2 regions of the Bacillus cereus group sp. N8 genome follow, and region 2 is predicted to be linked to the other one. Evidence: a T-box and tRNA genes for the amino acid it is inferred to sense, from the RefSeq annotation. Region 2 holds a T-box; the other holds one or more tRNA genes.

Region 1 (6,685 bases), 340 kb from region 2:
GGATTTTATGAATAAAGATTTTAAAGGTTATGAGGTAACGGGACATAAGTTCGAAATATATGGTCGTTGTCCAAAATGTGCAAAATGAGAGAACTCGTCGGTTATTAACTGACGAGTTTTTAATTTAAATGTAAAAAGGTTGCTCACAAAAATTGTGGGCAACCGTCTTTTTTATTGTTCTTGTTTTTCTTTTTCTCGTTCGGCAGCCATTTCAGCAGCGATTACATCAATTTCTTTTTTCAGTTCTTCTACCATAGTTTCTTCTGGTACTTTACGAACAACTTGCCCTTTACGGAATAATAAACCTTCTCCGCGTGCACCAGCAATACCGATGTCAGCTTCACGAGCTTCCCCAGGACCGTTTACAGCGCAGCCAAGTACCGCAACTTTAATTGGAACTTGAAGTGTAGAGATATATTCTTCTACTTCATTAGCGATGCTAATTAGGTCAATTTCAATACGACCACAAGTTGGACAAGAAATAAGTGTTGCGGCATTAGATGCAAGACCGAATGACTTTAATAGTTCACGTGCAACCTTTACTTCTTCCACTGGATCAGCACTTAAAGAAATACGTAGTGTATTTCCGATACCTTTATTTAAAATTGCTCCAAGACCAGCAGCGCTTTTTACAGTTCCAGCAAACAAAGTTCCTGATTCTGTGATACCTAAATGTAATGGATAATCAAAAGCGCGAGCGGCTTTTTCATATGCTTCAATTGCTAAGTTAACATCAGAGGCTTTCATTGATACGATAATATCGTGGAAATCTAAGTCCTCTAAAATTTTAATATGGTGCAGTGCGCTCTCGACCATACCATCAGCAGTTGGGTATCCATATTTTTCTAAAATGTGACGTTCTAATGAACCTGCGTTTACACCGATACGGATTGGAATACCGCGTTCTTTTGCTGCATTTACAACAGCTTCTACTTTATGGCGACGACCAATGTTACCTGGATTGATACGTACTTTATCAATGCCACCTTCAATTGCTTTTAAAGCAAGGCGATAATCAAAATGAATATCAGCAACAAGTGGAATGTTGATTTGTTTTTTAATATCAGCAATAGCATTTGCTGCGCGTTCGTCTGGAACAGCAACACGCACGACTTGACAGCCTGCTTCTTCTAAACGTTTAATTTCAGCAACTGTAGCCTCAACATCATGTGTTTTTGTTGTCGTCATACTTTGTATAATTAATTCATTGTTACCGCCAATTGTTAAATTACCGACTTTAACTGGACGTGTTTTTGTACGATGAGTCATTTCATTCACGAATAGATCGCTCTCCTTATAAAAGAAGTTTCTTATTTTAGTCCCTTACATCAATGATAGTATGTGTGAGAAAGGGCTATAGAAACCAAAGTACTCGGTTTCACTTTTACTATTGTATCAGCGCCTTTATGTAATTGACAAGGATTAAGTGATGGCTTATTGATATAACGGGAATTTATAAGACTTTCCAACTTGGATTTTTGTAGCAGATGTATTTTTATTTAATTGTTTAAAATCATCAATTACTTTTTCAATAGAAGGAATTTTTTTCTTATTGATCGCTTCTGTAATAGAAAGGACTGTATCACCAGTTTTTACTTCAATTGCTTTATAAGCTGTATCCGTTTCTTTTTCTGTTTCTTTCTCTTTATTCTGCTTTGTATCTGTATTTTCTTTTTTTATCGTTTCGGCAGCTGTTGTTTTCTTGTATGAACTTAACATCGGTAAAGTACCGATTTTAATGTCGTAATAAAATATATAACCGAGGACAAGCACGAATAAGAGTACACCTAATCTCTTCATATCCTTCACTCCTTTGCTAGGAATATATGCTTGTCCAAAAAAAAAATGCCTATTTAGGCATTTTTTTATAGTTCTTGTTTATCTTTTGGTTTTGGAACTTCTTTAATTGTTAAGTATAGAACGATTAAAACAACTGCAATGTAAATGAATGTTGCTCCAGGTACGTTTATTTTGAATAAATCCATAACCATAAAGAAGATTGTTGGAATTGTGTAGCTGTAAGCAGTTAACGTCCAAACTTGTTTATAAGATAATTTGCGTTGACCGCTCATTGCAGAACCGATGAAGGCAAGTAATGTAACTCCTACAAAGGTAATAAATAATTGGAACAAGTACAGTAAGAACCCAATAACGAATAGTAAGATTGGATAAATACTGTCAAATAACGAAATGAAATCTTGTAAATCTTTCTTCTCAAGAGATGCACCTAATAAGTCATTATAAGAGTATGTTTGTGGTTGGCCATTTCCCATGGAGACTACTTTATCTTTTAAAACAAATAAACCTGTTTTATTTTGATATTTTTCTAAGTCTGTTGAATTTGGATCAAATACGAAAAGGGCATTTCCATCTTCTTTTTCGATAGGTTGGTCAATATCAGCTGTTAGTTCGCCATTTTCAATTTTGAAATCAGGTAAATCTTTTTCAATCACTTTATTTACCATGTTAACACCATCTTGAATAACGCTACCGTACAAGAAAGTTCTTGGAATAGTAGTGATTAGGCAAAGAAGCATAATATACAAAATGGTTTTACCGATTTTTTGAAAACGGAAAAGCGCCATATCTTTAGGCGAATATACGCTTTTTGCTAGCTGTGTAAAAATGGACATAGATTCACTTCCTTTATGTATGTATAAAATCATTGTAACGTACGAATCTAGAGAAGCTCAAGATATATTATCTTTACATATAGTAGAAAGGACTAAAGTTCTTCTTACTTAATTTTCTTCTTTTAGGAGAGAAAAATACAATTGACACTTTTCTTTTGTATATGGTAAATTTATCTTACATTTCTCAAACGATATAGCCAATGGGAATTTAGTTATTTTTAATGTTACATACATAATTGTGGACCCTTAGCTCAGCTGGTTAGAGCAGACGGCTCATAACCGTCCGGTCGTAGGTTCGAGTCCTACAGGGTCCATATCCATTTCGCATGTTTATTATGTCAGCAGGAAGCTTCCTTGTAGAAGGAAGCTTTTTTTACGGATATATGAGCATTTTAATTGAAAAGAAGTGGGAATTTTGCTACTTTAATGATAGCAAGACAATGTGATTTATTTGTTTGCACCCTATGGCAATTAGGGTAGAATGAAGTTGTATGTCACATATATAGTGACAATACATAAACCGGGAGGAATATAACAATGGCAAAACACGAATTACCAAATTTACCTTATGCGTATGATGCTTTAGAACCTCACTTTGATAAAGAAACAATGAACATCCATCATACAAAACATCACAACACGTATATTACAAACTTAAACGCTGCTTTAGAAGGTCATGCAGAATTAGCTGATAAAAGCGTTGAAGAATTAGTAACAAACTTAAACGAAGTACCTGAAGCAATCCGTACAGCAGTACGTAACAATGGTGGCGGACATGCTAACCATACATTCTTCTGGACAATCCTATCTCCAAACGGCGGAGGACAACCAGTAGGCGAACTTGCAACTGCGATTGAAGCGAAATTCGGTAGCTTCGATACATTCAAAGAAGAATTCGCAAAAGCTGGCGCAACTCGCTTCGGTTCTGGTTGGGCTTGGTTAGTAGTAAACAATGGTGAGTTAGAAGTAACAAGCACTCCAAACCAAGATTCTCCTCTAACTGAAGGTAAAACTCCAGTTATCGGTTTAGATGTTTGGGAGCATGCTTACTACTTAAATTACCAAAACCGTCGTCCTGACTACATCGGTGCATTCTGGAACGTTGTAGATTGGAACGTTGCTGAAAAACTTTACCAAGAAGCAAAATAATTAAAGTTAATACAGCTAAAAAAGCTAGGAGTTTTCTCCTAGCTTTTTTCTATGCTCTCCTTTTACATAATTGAGCTTGTCTTTGGAAGACTAGAACATGAAGTAAAGGAGAGTTGTGTATGAAGTGGAAACATGTAATTGGTGATGTTGAAGTGAATCGGGATTTAGTATTATTGCTCGTTATAGGCGGTTTATACACGCTCGCAATTTCTTTATCAAATACGTTTGTAAACATTTATTTATGGAAGCAAACACAAAATTATGTAAATCTGGGCTTGTATAATTTGGCCAGCGTTGTATTACAGCCTCTAACATTTCTTGTGGGGGGGAAATTAGCGAAACGTATTGATCGTTCGATTTTATTGCGAATAGGTGTAGGCACGTTAGCTGTTTTTTTTATCGTCGTTTTAGTAGCGGGAAAAAGTGCATCTCACTATATTTTACTAATGGGAGCTCTTTTGGGAGTTGGTTATGGATTTTATTGGCTTGCATTTAACTTGTTGACTTTTGAGATTACAGAACCAGAAACAAGAGACTTTTTTAACGGTTTTCTCGGACTTCTTACATCGTTCTCTGGAATGATTGGGCCAATTGCAGCCGGATATACAATTTCACGTATGGAAAAATGGAGTGGTTATACGGTCGTTTTTTTCCTCTCGTTAATGCTATTTGCGATTGCGGTTGTTTTAAGCTTTTTTTTATCAAAGAGAGAATGTGAAGGGCGCTATGAAATTGTACAAGTATTGAAAGAGCGGCAAGTTGATGAAAACTGGGGAAGAATTACACGCGCTCATTTCTTCCAGGGTTTGAGAGAAGGAACGTTTATTTTCGTTATTTCGGTATACGTCTATTTAGCATCTGGTAGCGAGTTAGCGCTAGGGAAATATAGTTTAGTGAACTCTGCAGTATCATTTGTATGCTATTATTTAGTTGCCCGCATGTTAAAGAAGGAATGGCGAAAAAAAGCCATTTTACTCGGTGGTATTATTTTATATGCGGTCGTATTTTTAGTTATTTTCAATGTTACATATACGAAATTACTTATTTATGCAGCATGTATTGCGGTTGCATATCCTATTTTACTCGTTCCGTACGGATCCATGACATACGATGTAATTGGTAGAGCAAAACAGGCGAGAGAATGGCGTGTAGAATATGTAGTAGTCAGGGAATTATGGTTAAATGCTGGAAGAATGTGTTCCATCTTAAGTTTTTTATGTGCTGTCATATTCTTTCCTCCTGAAAAAAGTTTACCTTTTTTACTATGTATTTTAGGAGCTGGACATTTTCTTATTTATTTTGCAGTTAAAAATGTCAAATATGATGAGGGAAATGTGAACAAAACCAGCGTTGGAGCACAAGGAACAGCGCAGAATCAAACTGAACCAGAAGGTTAACTTATCGTGTGTTTTATGCTAGAATAGAAAAAGATGTAAGACAGCAGTGAGGACACCTGTATGAAGGTGTCCCTTTCACATTACATAGCTGTTGGTAGAGGGGGTTTGTATGAGCAAGAAGCAGAAAAAGAACCAGACAAAGACAAAGACCCACGTTCCCTTTCGGTTAAACGTGTTGTTTTTTTGCGTGTTTTTAATGTTCTCCGCGGTTATTGTAAGGCTTGGATACGTACAAATTGTTCGTGGTGAGGAATATAAAAATGAAGTTGAGAAGAAAGAAAATTCAACGATAAGTAATCCTGTACCGCGTGGGAAAATATTTGATCGTAATGGAGAAGCGGTCGTAGATAATGAGCCTATTCGTACAATTACATTTACAAAAATGAAGGGATCAACTGCAGATGCTCGCTTAGAAACGGCGAAAAAGTTAGCAGATTTAATTGAGGTCCCAACAGATAAGTTAACAGATCGCGATAAAAAAGATTATTGGCTTGCTTTACATAAAGAAGAAGCAAAAACAAAAATCACAAAAAAAGATCGTGAAGAGTTGAAAGCGAATAAAATTGAAGAGAAAGAGCTAGATGAGCGTCAACGAAATCGTGTAACAGAAGAAGAAATCAGTCAATTGTCAGCAAAAGATTTAGAAATATTGGCGATCAAAAGTAAGATGGAAAGCGGATATGCAATGACGCCGCAAATCGTTAAAAAAGGTGCAACAGAAGAAGAATATGCGATTATTAGTGAAAATTTAGCGAAATTACCAGGTGTAGATACAAATGTCGACTGGGAACGAAAATATAAGTATGAGGATACGTTCCGAAGTGTACTTGGTGGTGTGACGACTTCTGATGAAGGGTTACCGAGAGAGCGATTAGATTACTACCTTGTTCGCGATTATAATCGTAATGATCGCGTAGGGAAAAGTTACATTGAGCAACAGTACGAGGATAGTTTACACGGTACAAAATCCGAAGTGAGAAATGTTACAGATAAAGACGGTAATATTTTAGAAACTATTAATGTATCACAAGGACAACGAGGTAATGACCTGAATTTAACAATTGATATGGAATTACAAAAGCGTGTAGAAGAGATTCTTGAGAAAAACTTAATTAAATTTAAAGGGTCAGAACCGCTTTTAGATCGCGCTTTCGTTGTAATGATGAATCCGAAAAATGGTGAAGTTTTATCCATGGCAGGGAAACAATTAGTTAACGAAGATGGTCAAACGAAAGTAAATGATTTTGCATTAGGAACGATGACGAGTTCTTATCCGATGGGTTCAACTGTAAAAGGTGCGACAGTACTTACGGGATATCAAACTGGTGCGATTCAACCTGGATCAGTACAGTTAGATGAACCGATTAAATTAAAAGGGACACCTACGAAGTCATCTTGGAAAACGATGGGGTATATTAATGACCTTACAGCGTTAAAAATGTCTTCTAACGTGTATATGTTTAAAACAGCGATGAATATTGCAGGGGTTCCATACGTACGAGGCGG
Region 2 (6,685 bases):
TTGGGATTTCTCAGGCGCAAGTATCACGTTTGGAGAAGTCTGCTATTAAGCAAATGAATAAGACGATTCAAGGATAAGGCCCTCACCAGTTATGGTGAGGCCTTTTTTATATGATATTTTGCGCTCATAGTAAAGTAGGTCGGTTCATATAATGAAAATAAAATGGATGCTCTATTAGTAGCAGTTAAATACTATTTATCTCGCATCAACTGTCCGTAAAAGTCCGATTAGCATGGGGTAATAGTTAGTAGCGAGGAACAAAAGCTCCACTGATTAAGGTTGCACTTTATTTGAGAGCGTACTTACAATTCATGATATAAGGGAGAGGATGAATATGATACGAATTTCGGAGTTTCAAATGAAGGATGTTGTGAATATTTCAGATGGAAAAAGGCTTGGAAATATTGGAGATATTGATTTTGATATAGACACAGGAAAGATTAGGGCAGTAATTATTTCAAAGCAGACACGAATGCTTGGACTATTTGGAAAGGAAGTAGAATTTGTAATCCCTTGGGAGAAAATTATGAAAATTGGGGAAGATGTCATACTTGTGAGAGTGGATAATATTAATTCTGTAACAGAATCAATACAAACACCGACAATTTCTTAAAGAATATTACAAATTCCTCTTTTTTTTCAGTTGTCATTATGAAAAAATAAAAGTATGGTAAAATAGACAGGAAGTACCATGCTTTTTTATGTTATTTTAATTAAAAGGAGCCCTTTATGAGAGAACCATTTAAATATGTGGACGGTATACTGTATTTACAAGCGTGGAAAGAACTTGGAAACATTACTGTTGGATTTACGACAAAAGATGGTGGAGTAAGTACAGGCTCCTTTCATGCGATGAATTTAGGATTACATGTGAATGATATCGTGGAGAATGTTCATGAAAATAGAAGCATTTTAGCGAATAAGTTACAAAAACCATTAGAAAAATGGATTTGCTCTGAACAAGTTCATGACCATCATGTTGAAAAAGTAGGATTGCAAGAAAAAGGGAAAGGCGTTTATTCATATGAAGACGGTATCCCAAAAACGGATGGCATTTATACGACGAACAAAGATGTTCTCTTAACATCTTGTTACGCTGATTGTGTTCCGCTCTATTTTTATGCACCATCACATGATATGATAGGACTTGCGCATGCTGGGTGGAAAGGGACTGTAACAGAGATTGCGAAAGAAATGATTCAAAAGTGGAATGCAGAAGGTGTTTCAAGTGATGAAATTCATGTCGCAATTGGGCCGGCAATCGGATCGTGTTGTTATGTTGTTGATGATCGTGTATTAACAGCAGCGCAGCAAGTAGTAAACGGATCTGTTCCTTATAAAGTAATTTCTGATGGTCAGTACGCAATTAATTTAAAAGAAGTTAATCGTATATTATGTGTACAAGCAGGTATAAAAGAAGAACATATTGTAATGTCATCTCTTTGTACAAGCTGTGAAGAACAATTATTTTTCTCTCATCGTCGTGATCAAGGTAAGACGGGGAGAATGTTGAGTTTCATAGGTTTTAAGGAGGAGTGAAGCAAGTGACAGTGCAAGGGAATTTAGCAGCTGTAAACGAAGCAATTAAAGAATCTTGTGCACGAGCTGGACGTTCGATGAAAGATATTAAGCTCGTTGCAGTTACAAAAACTGTAGGGATTGAAAAAACAAACGAAGTAATTGAAGCGGGAATTATTGATTTAGGTGAAAATAGAAATGAAGGTTTCTTACAAAAATACGAGCATTTCGGTTCAAAAGTGAATTGGCATTTTATTGGCTCATTGCAAACGAGGAAAGTAAAAGAAATCATTAACGAGATTGATTATTTACATTCATTAGATCGCCTTTCGCTTGCAAAAGAAATTCAAAAACGCGCTGAAAAGAAAATTAAATGCTTTATTCAAGTGAAAACATCATCAGAAGAATCAAAGCAAGGATTAGCGATAGAAGAAGCAATTCTATTTATTCAAAGTTTGCAAGAATTTGATAAAATTGAAGTGGTTGGACTAATGACAATGGCGCCTTTTACAGCTGAAGAGGAAGATATTCGTCGCTGCTTTAAGGAATTGCGTATGTTACAAGCAGAGGTGCAAGAGCTAGAGTTGTTACATGCGCCATGTGAAGAATTATCAATGGGAATGTCCAATGATTACACGATTGCAATTGAAGAAGGGGCTACATATATTCGTTTGGGCACGATTTTAGTAGGGAAAGCGTAAAAGGAAGGAGAATATTATTATGAGTTGGTCAAAAGTAAAATACTTCTTTTTTGACACACCAGAAGAAAAAGAAGCAGCTCAATATAGTTATGAAAAGGAGCAAACAGACATGAAAAAGCAACAAGATCCCCCAGAAAAACAGGATGTTCCGTTTGCAAAAGTGCAACCGAAACAAAATGTTGTGAGCATTGAAACGGCGAAGCAATCTTCAAAAGTTGTTTTACTAGAACCGCGCACATATTCGGAAGCACAAGGGATTGCGGATCACTTAAAAGGTAGACGAGCTGTTGTAATTAATTTGCAAAGAATGTCTACAGATCAAGCGGTGCGTATCGTTGACTTTTTAAGTGGTACTGTATACGCTATAGGCGGGGATATTCAAAAAATAGGACCGAAAACATTTATGTGTACACCTGAAAATGTAGATATTGTTGGTGCAATTTCAGAGTTGTTCGGTGAAGAAGAAGAAACAAATATAAAGAGGTGGTAATACGCCATGGCAACAGTTTTAACAGTTTTACTTTATGCTATCGAGATTTACTCGTGGGCACTTATTATTTACATTCTCCTATCATGGTTTCCTGGTGCAAAGGAATCAACTTTTGGAGAGTTCCTTGCACGTATTTGTGAACCATATTTAGAACCATTTCGCAGGTTTATTCCGCCACTTGGTATGATTGACATCTCTCCAATCGTTGCGATTCTTGCGTTAAAGCTTGCTACAAATGGTTTAGTAAGTTTATTCCGCTATTTCTTATAATAAGAGGTTACTTGCATGAGCATCTACGAGCATTTTAGACCTGATGAAGAGGTCTTTGTGGATAAAGTATTAGAGTGGAAACAGGCGGCTGAGTACCATCAAGTCAAGTTAACAGATTTTCTTGATCCAAGACAGCAACAAATTGTCTCTATGGTAATAGGACAAGGAGAGGTTGCTGTACGCTTTGATGGTGCGATGCCTGAATCTGAACGAAAAAGAGCACTAATTTATCCAGACTATCTAGAATTAAATGAAGAGGAATTTCAAATAGAAGTATTAGAAATTGACTATCCTTCCAAATTTTACACGCTAGAACACAGGCAAATATTAGGTGCATTTATGTCACTTGGTTTAACAAGAGAAAAATGTGGTGATATTTTGCTTCAAGAAAATCGTGCCCAAATTGCAGTTGCAAAAGAAGTTGCATCGTATATTGAAATGAACTTACAATCAATAGGGAAAGTGAAAGTATATCTCACGCCTGTACAAGCAGAACAAATTTTGCGTGTAGGTGAAAAGTGGGGAGAAAAATCTGGAACAGTTTCGTCACTTCGTCTAGATGTTTTGTTAGCTGAAATGCTACATATATCCAGGCAGAAAGTACAGCCTCTTATAAAAGGCGGCTTAGTAAAAGTCAATTGGAAAACAGTAGAGCAAACTGCGTATGAATGTTTTCCAGGGGATGTATTCTCGGTTAGAGGATACGGAAGAAGTAAAATATTTTCTGTAGAAGGTAGAACGAAGCGCGACAAATGGAGAATTTTGTATGGTATACTAAAATGATTGGTTTTTTTAGCAGGAAATCCTCCTATTTTGTCGAAGAAAAGATATAATTAAAAGAGGAAATTTAGATAACTACTTGGAGGTGGCGTTGTGCCGTTAACACCATTAGATATTCATAACAAAGAATTTGGTCGCGGATTCCGTGGCTATGATGAAGATCAAGTAAATGAGTTTCTTGATCAAATCATCAAAGATTATGAATTAGTCATTCGTGAGAAAAAAGCTTTAGAAGAAAAGGTTGCGCAATTAGAAGGAAAGTTAGATCATTTTTCTAATATTGAAGATACGCTAAACAAATCTATCGTTGTTGCACAAGAAGCAGCGGAAGAAGTAAAACGTAATGCGCAAAAAGAAGCGAAATTAATTGTACGTGAAGCTGAAAAGAATGCGGATCGTATCATTAACGAAGCGTTAGTAAAATCAAGAAAAGTTGCATTTGATATTGAAGAATTAAAAAAACAAGCAAAAGTATTCCGAACTCGTTTCCGTATGCTATTAGAAACACAGCTTGAAATGTTAAACAACGATGATTGGGATAAGTTAATTGAGTTAGAAGACGAAGTAGATGAGCTGTTGAAAAAAGAAGAAACAGTGTAAGCTTGACGTTTTTCTCATTATTACATATAATTTTAAACAACATATTTATTAAGAAAAACGAAGATAGGGATAAGTACCTTTTTCATACCTTATATAGCGAACTGAGGACGGTGTAAGCTCAGGATAAGGAGATAATGGGAATATCACCCTGGAGTTCCGCGCTGAACAAATGAAGTAAGCGTAGGCGTATATTCGCGTTAAGAATATAAAGAGGATTTTATACATATGTATAGGATCTACTAGGGTGGTACCGCGGGAGACTTTCTCGTCCCTTTTGGGATGAGAAAGTCTCTTTTTTATTCCGTTTTTTAGGTCTTTCTTTTATACATGTAAGGAGGAATTGAGCATGGAGTACAAAAATACATTACTAATGCCAAAAACAGAGTTCCCAATGCGTGGGAATTTACCAAAACGTGAGCCTGCAATGCAAGAAAAATGGGCTGAAATGAATATTTATGAAAAAGTACAAGAACATACAAAAGGCCGTCCTTTATTTGTATTGCATGATGGACCTCCATATGCGAATGGTGACATTCATATGGGACATGCATTAAATAAAGTGTTAAAAGACTTTATTGTTCGCTATAAGTCAATGACTGGTTTCAGTGCACCATATGTTCCGGGTTGGGATACGCACGGTTTACCAATCGAACAAGCGTTAACGAATAAAGGTGTAAAACGTAAAGAAATGACAGTTGCTGAGTTCCGTAAGTTATGTGCAGAGTATGCATATGAACAAGTAGAACGTCAACGTGAACAGTTTAAGCGTCTAGGTGTACGTGCAGATTGGGATAATCCATATATTACTTTAGAGCCAGCTTATGAAGCACAACAAATTAAAGTGTTTGGTGATATGGCGAAAAAAGGTTATATCTATAAAGGACAGAAACCAGTTTACTGGTCTCCAACAAGTGAGTCTGCTTTAGCAGAAGCTGAAATTGAATACCAAGATAAAAAATCAGCATCTATTTACGTAGCGTTCCCTGTAAAAGACGGAAAGAACGTATTAGAAGGTGATGAGAAATTTATCATTTGGACAACAACTCCTTGGACATTACCTGCAAACTTAGGTATTTCTGTTCATCCAGAGCTTGAATATAGCATTGTAAAAGTAAATGACGAGAAATATATTATCGCTTCTGAATTATTTGAGACAGTTGCAAAAACGTTAGAGTGGGAAAATGCTGAAGTTGTGAAAACGGTAAAAGGTAGCGAACTTGAGTATACAGTTGCAAAACACCCATTCTACGATCGCGATTCATTAGTTATGCTAGGAGATCACGTAACAACAGATGCAGGTACAGGTTGTGTTCATACAGCACCAGGACACGGGGAAGATGACTTCGTTGTTGGTAAAAAGTATGGATTAGAAGTACTTTGCCCAGTTGATGATAAAGGTGTATTAACAAATGAAGCACCTGGATTTGAAGGCTTATTCTATGATAAAGCTAACAAGCCAATTACAGAAAAATTAGAAGAAGTAGGCGCGTTACTGAAACTAACATTCATTACGCATTCATACCCACATGATTGGAGAACGAAAAAACCAATTATTTTCCGTGCGACAGCACAGTGGTTTGCATCTATTGAAGCATTCCGTAAAGAGTTATTAGAAGCTGTTGCGGAAACGAAATGGATACCAGCATGGGGCGAAACTCGTCTTCATAACATGGTTCGTGACCGTGGTGACTGGTGTATTTCTCGTCAGCGTGCATGGGGTGTGCCAATTCCTGTATTCTATGCAGAGAATGGTGATCCAATTATTACAGATGAAACAATTAACCATGTAGCAGATTTATTCCGTGAACACGGTTCTAACGTATGGTTTGAGCGTGAAGCGAAAGATCTATTACCAGAAGGATTTACACATCCAGGTAGCCCAGATGGTGAATTCCGTAAAGAAACAGATATCATGGATGTGTGGTTCGACTCAGGTTCTTCTCACCAAGCGGTATTAGAAGAGCGCGATGACTTACAACGTCCAGCCGATTTATATTTAGAAGGATCTGACCAGTATCGTGGTTGGTTTAACTCTTCATTATCAACAGCAGTTGCTGTAACTGGTAAAGCTCCATATAAAGGCGTACTAAGCCATGGTTTCGTACTAGATGGTGAAGGACGTAAAATGAGTAAGTCGATTGGAAACATCGTCGTACCGAAGAAAATTATGGATCAATTAGGCGGAGACATTTTACGCTTATGGGTATCTTCTGTTGACTATCAATCTGATGTACGTATCTCAGATGATATTTTAAAACAAGTAGCAGAAGTGTATCGTAAAATCCGTAACACATTCCGTTTCTTATTAGGAAACTTAGATGACTTT

The links. The T-box of region 2 lies ahead of ileS2 (isoleucine--tRNA ligase). A T-box ahead of a tRNA ligase gene usually reads a tRNA of that ligase, here a tRNA-Ile.
Region 1: it has a tRNA-Ile gene. The T-box ahead of ileS2 (isoleucine--tRNA ligase) is inferred to sense a tRNA for this amino acid. The anticodon was not compared.

The regions. Positions count from the first base shown of each region.
Region 1 covers NZ_JAEHBK010000001.1:231,753-238,437, forward strand. Annotated here, with positions in the region: gene JDS80_RS01195 (Fur family transcriptional regulator) at 1-88, shown strand, start outside; gene ispG (flavodoxin-dependent (E)-4-hydroxy-3-methylbut-2-enyl-diphosphate synthase) at 172-1,269, opposite strand; gene JDS80_RS01205 (hypothetical protein) at 1,435-1,800, opposite strand; gene JDS80_RS01210 (DUF1189 domain-containing protein) at 1,866-2,633, opposite strand; tRNA gene JDS80_RS01215 (tRNA-Ile) at 2,874-2,947, shown strand; gene sodA (superoxide dismutase [Mn]) at 3,171-3,782, shown strand; gene JDS80_RS01225 (MFS transporter) at 3,902-5,179, shown strand; gene JDS80_RS01230 (peptidoglycan D,D-transpeptidase FtsI family protein) at 5,289-6,685, shown strand, end outside.
Region 2 covers NZ_JAEHBK010000001.1:576,057-582,741, forward strand. Annotated here, with positions in the region: gene sigG (RNA polymerase sporulation sigma factor SigG) at 1-77, shown strand, start outside; gene JDS80_RS03130 (YlmC/YmxH family sporulation protein) at 335-613, shown strand; gene pgeF (peptidoglycan editing factor PgeF) at 730-1,539, shown strand; gene JDS80_RS03140 (YggS family pyridoxal phosphate-dependent enzyme) at 1,545-2,219, shown strand; gene JDS80_RS03145 (cell division protein SepF) at 2,239-2,709, shown strand; gene JDS80_RS03150 (YggT family protein) at 2,716-2,979, shown strand; gene JDS80_RS03155 (YlmH family RNA-binding protein) at 2,995-3,762, shown strand; gene divIVA (septum site-determining protein DivIVA) at 3,853-4,359, shown strand; T-box leader at 4,411-4,635, shown strand; gene ileS2 (isoleucine--tRNA ligase) at 4,706-6,685, shown strand, end outside.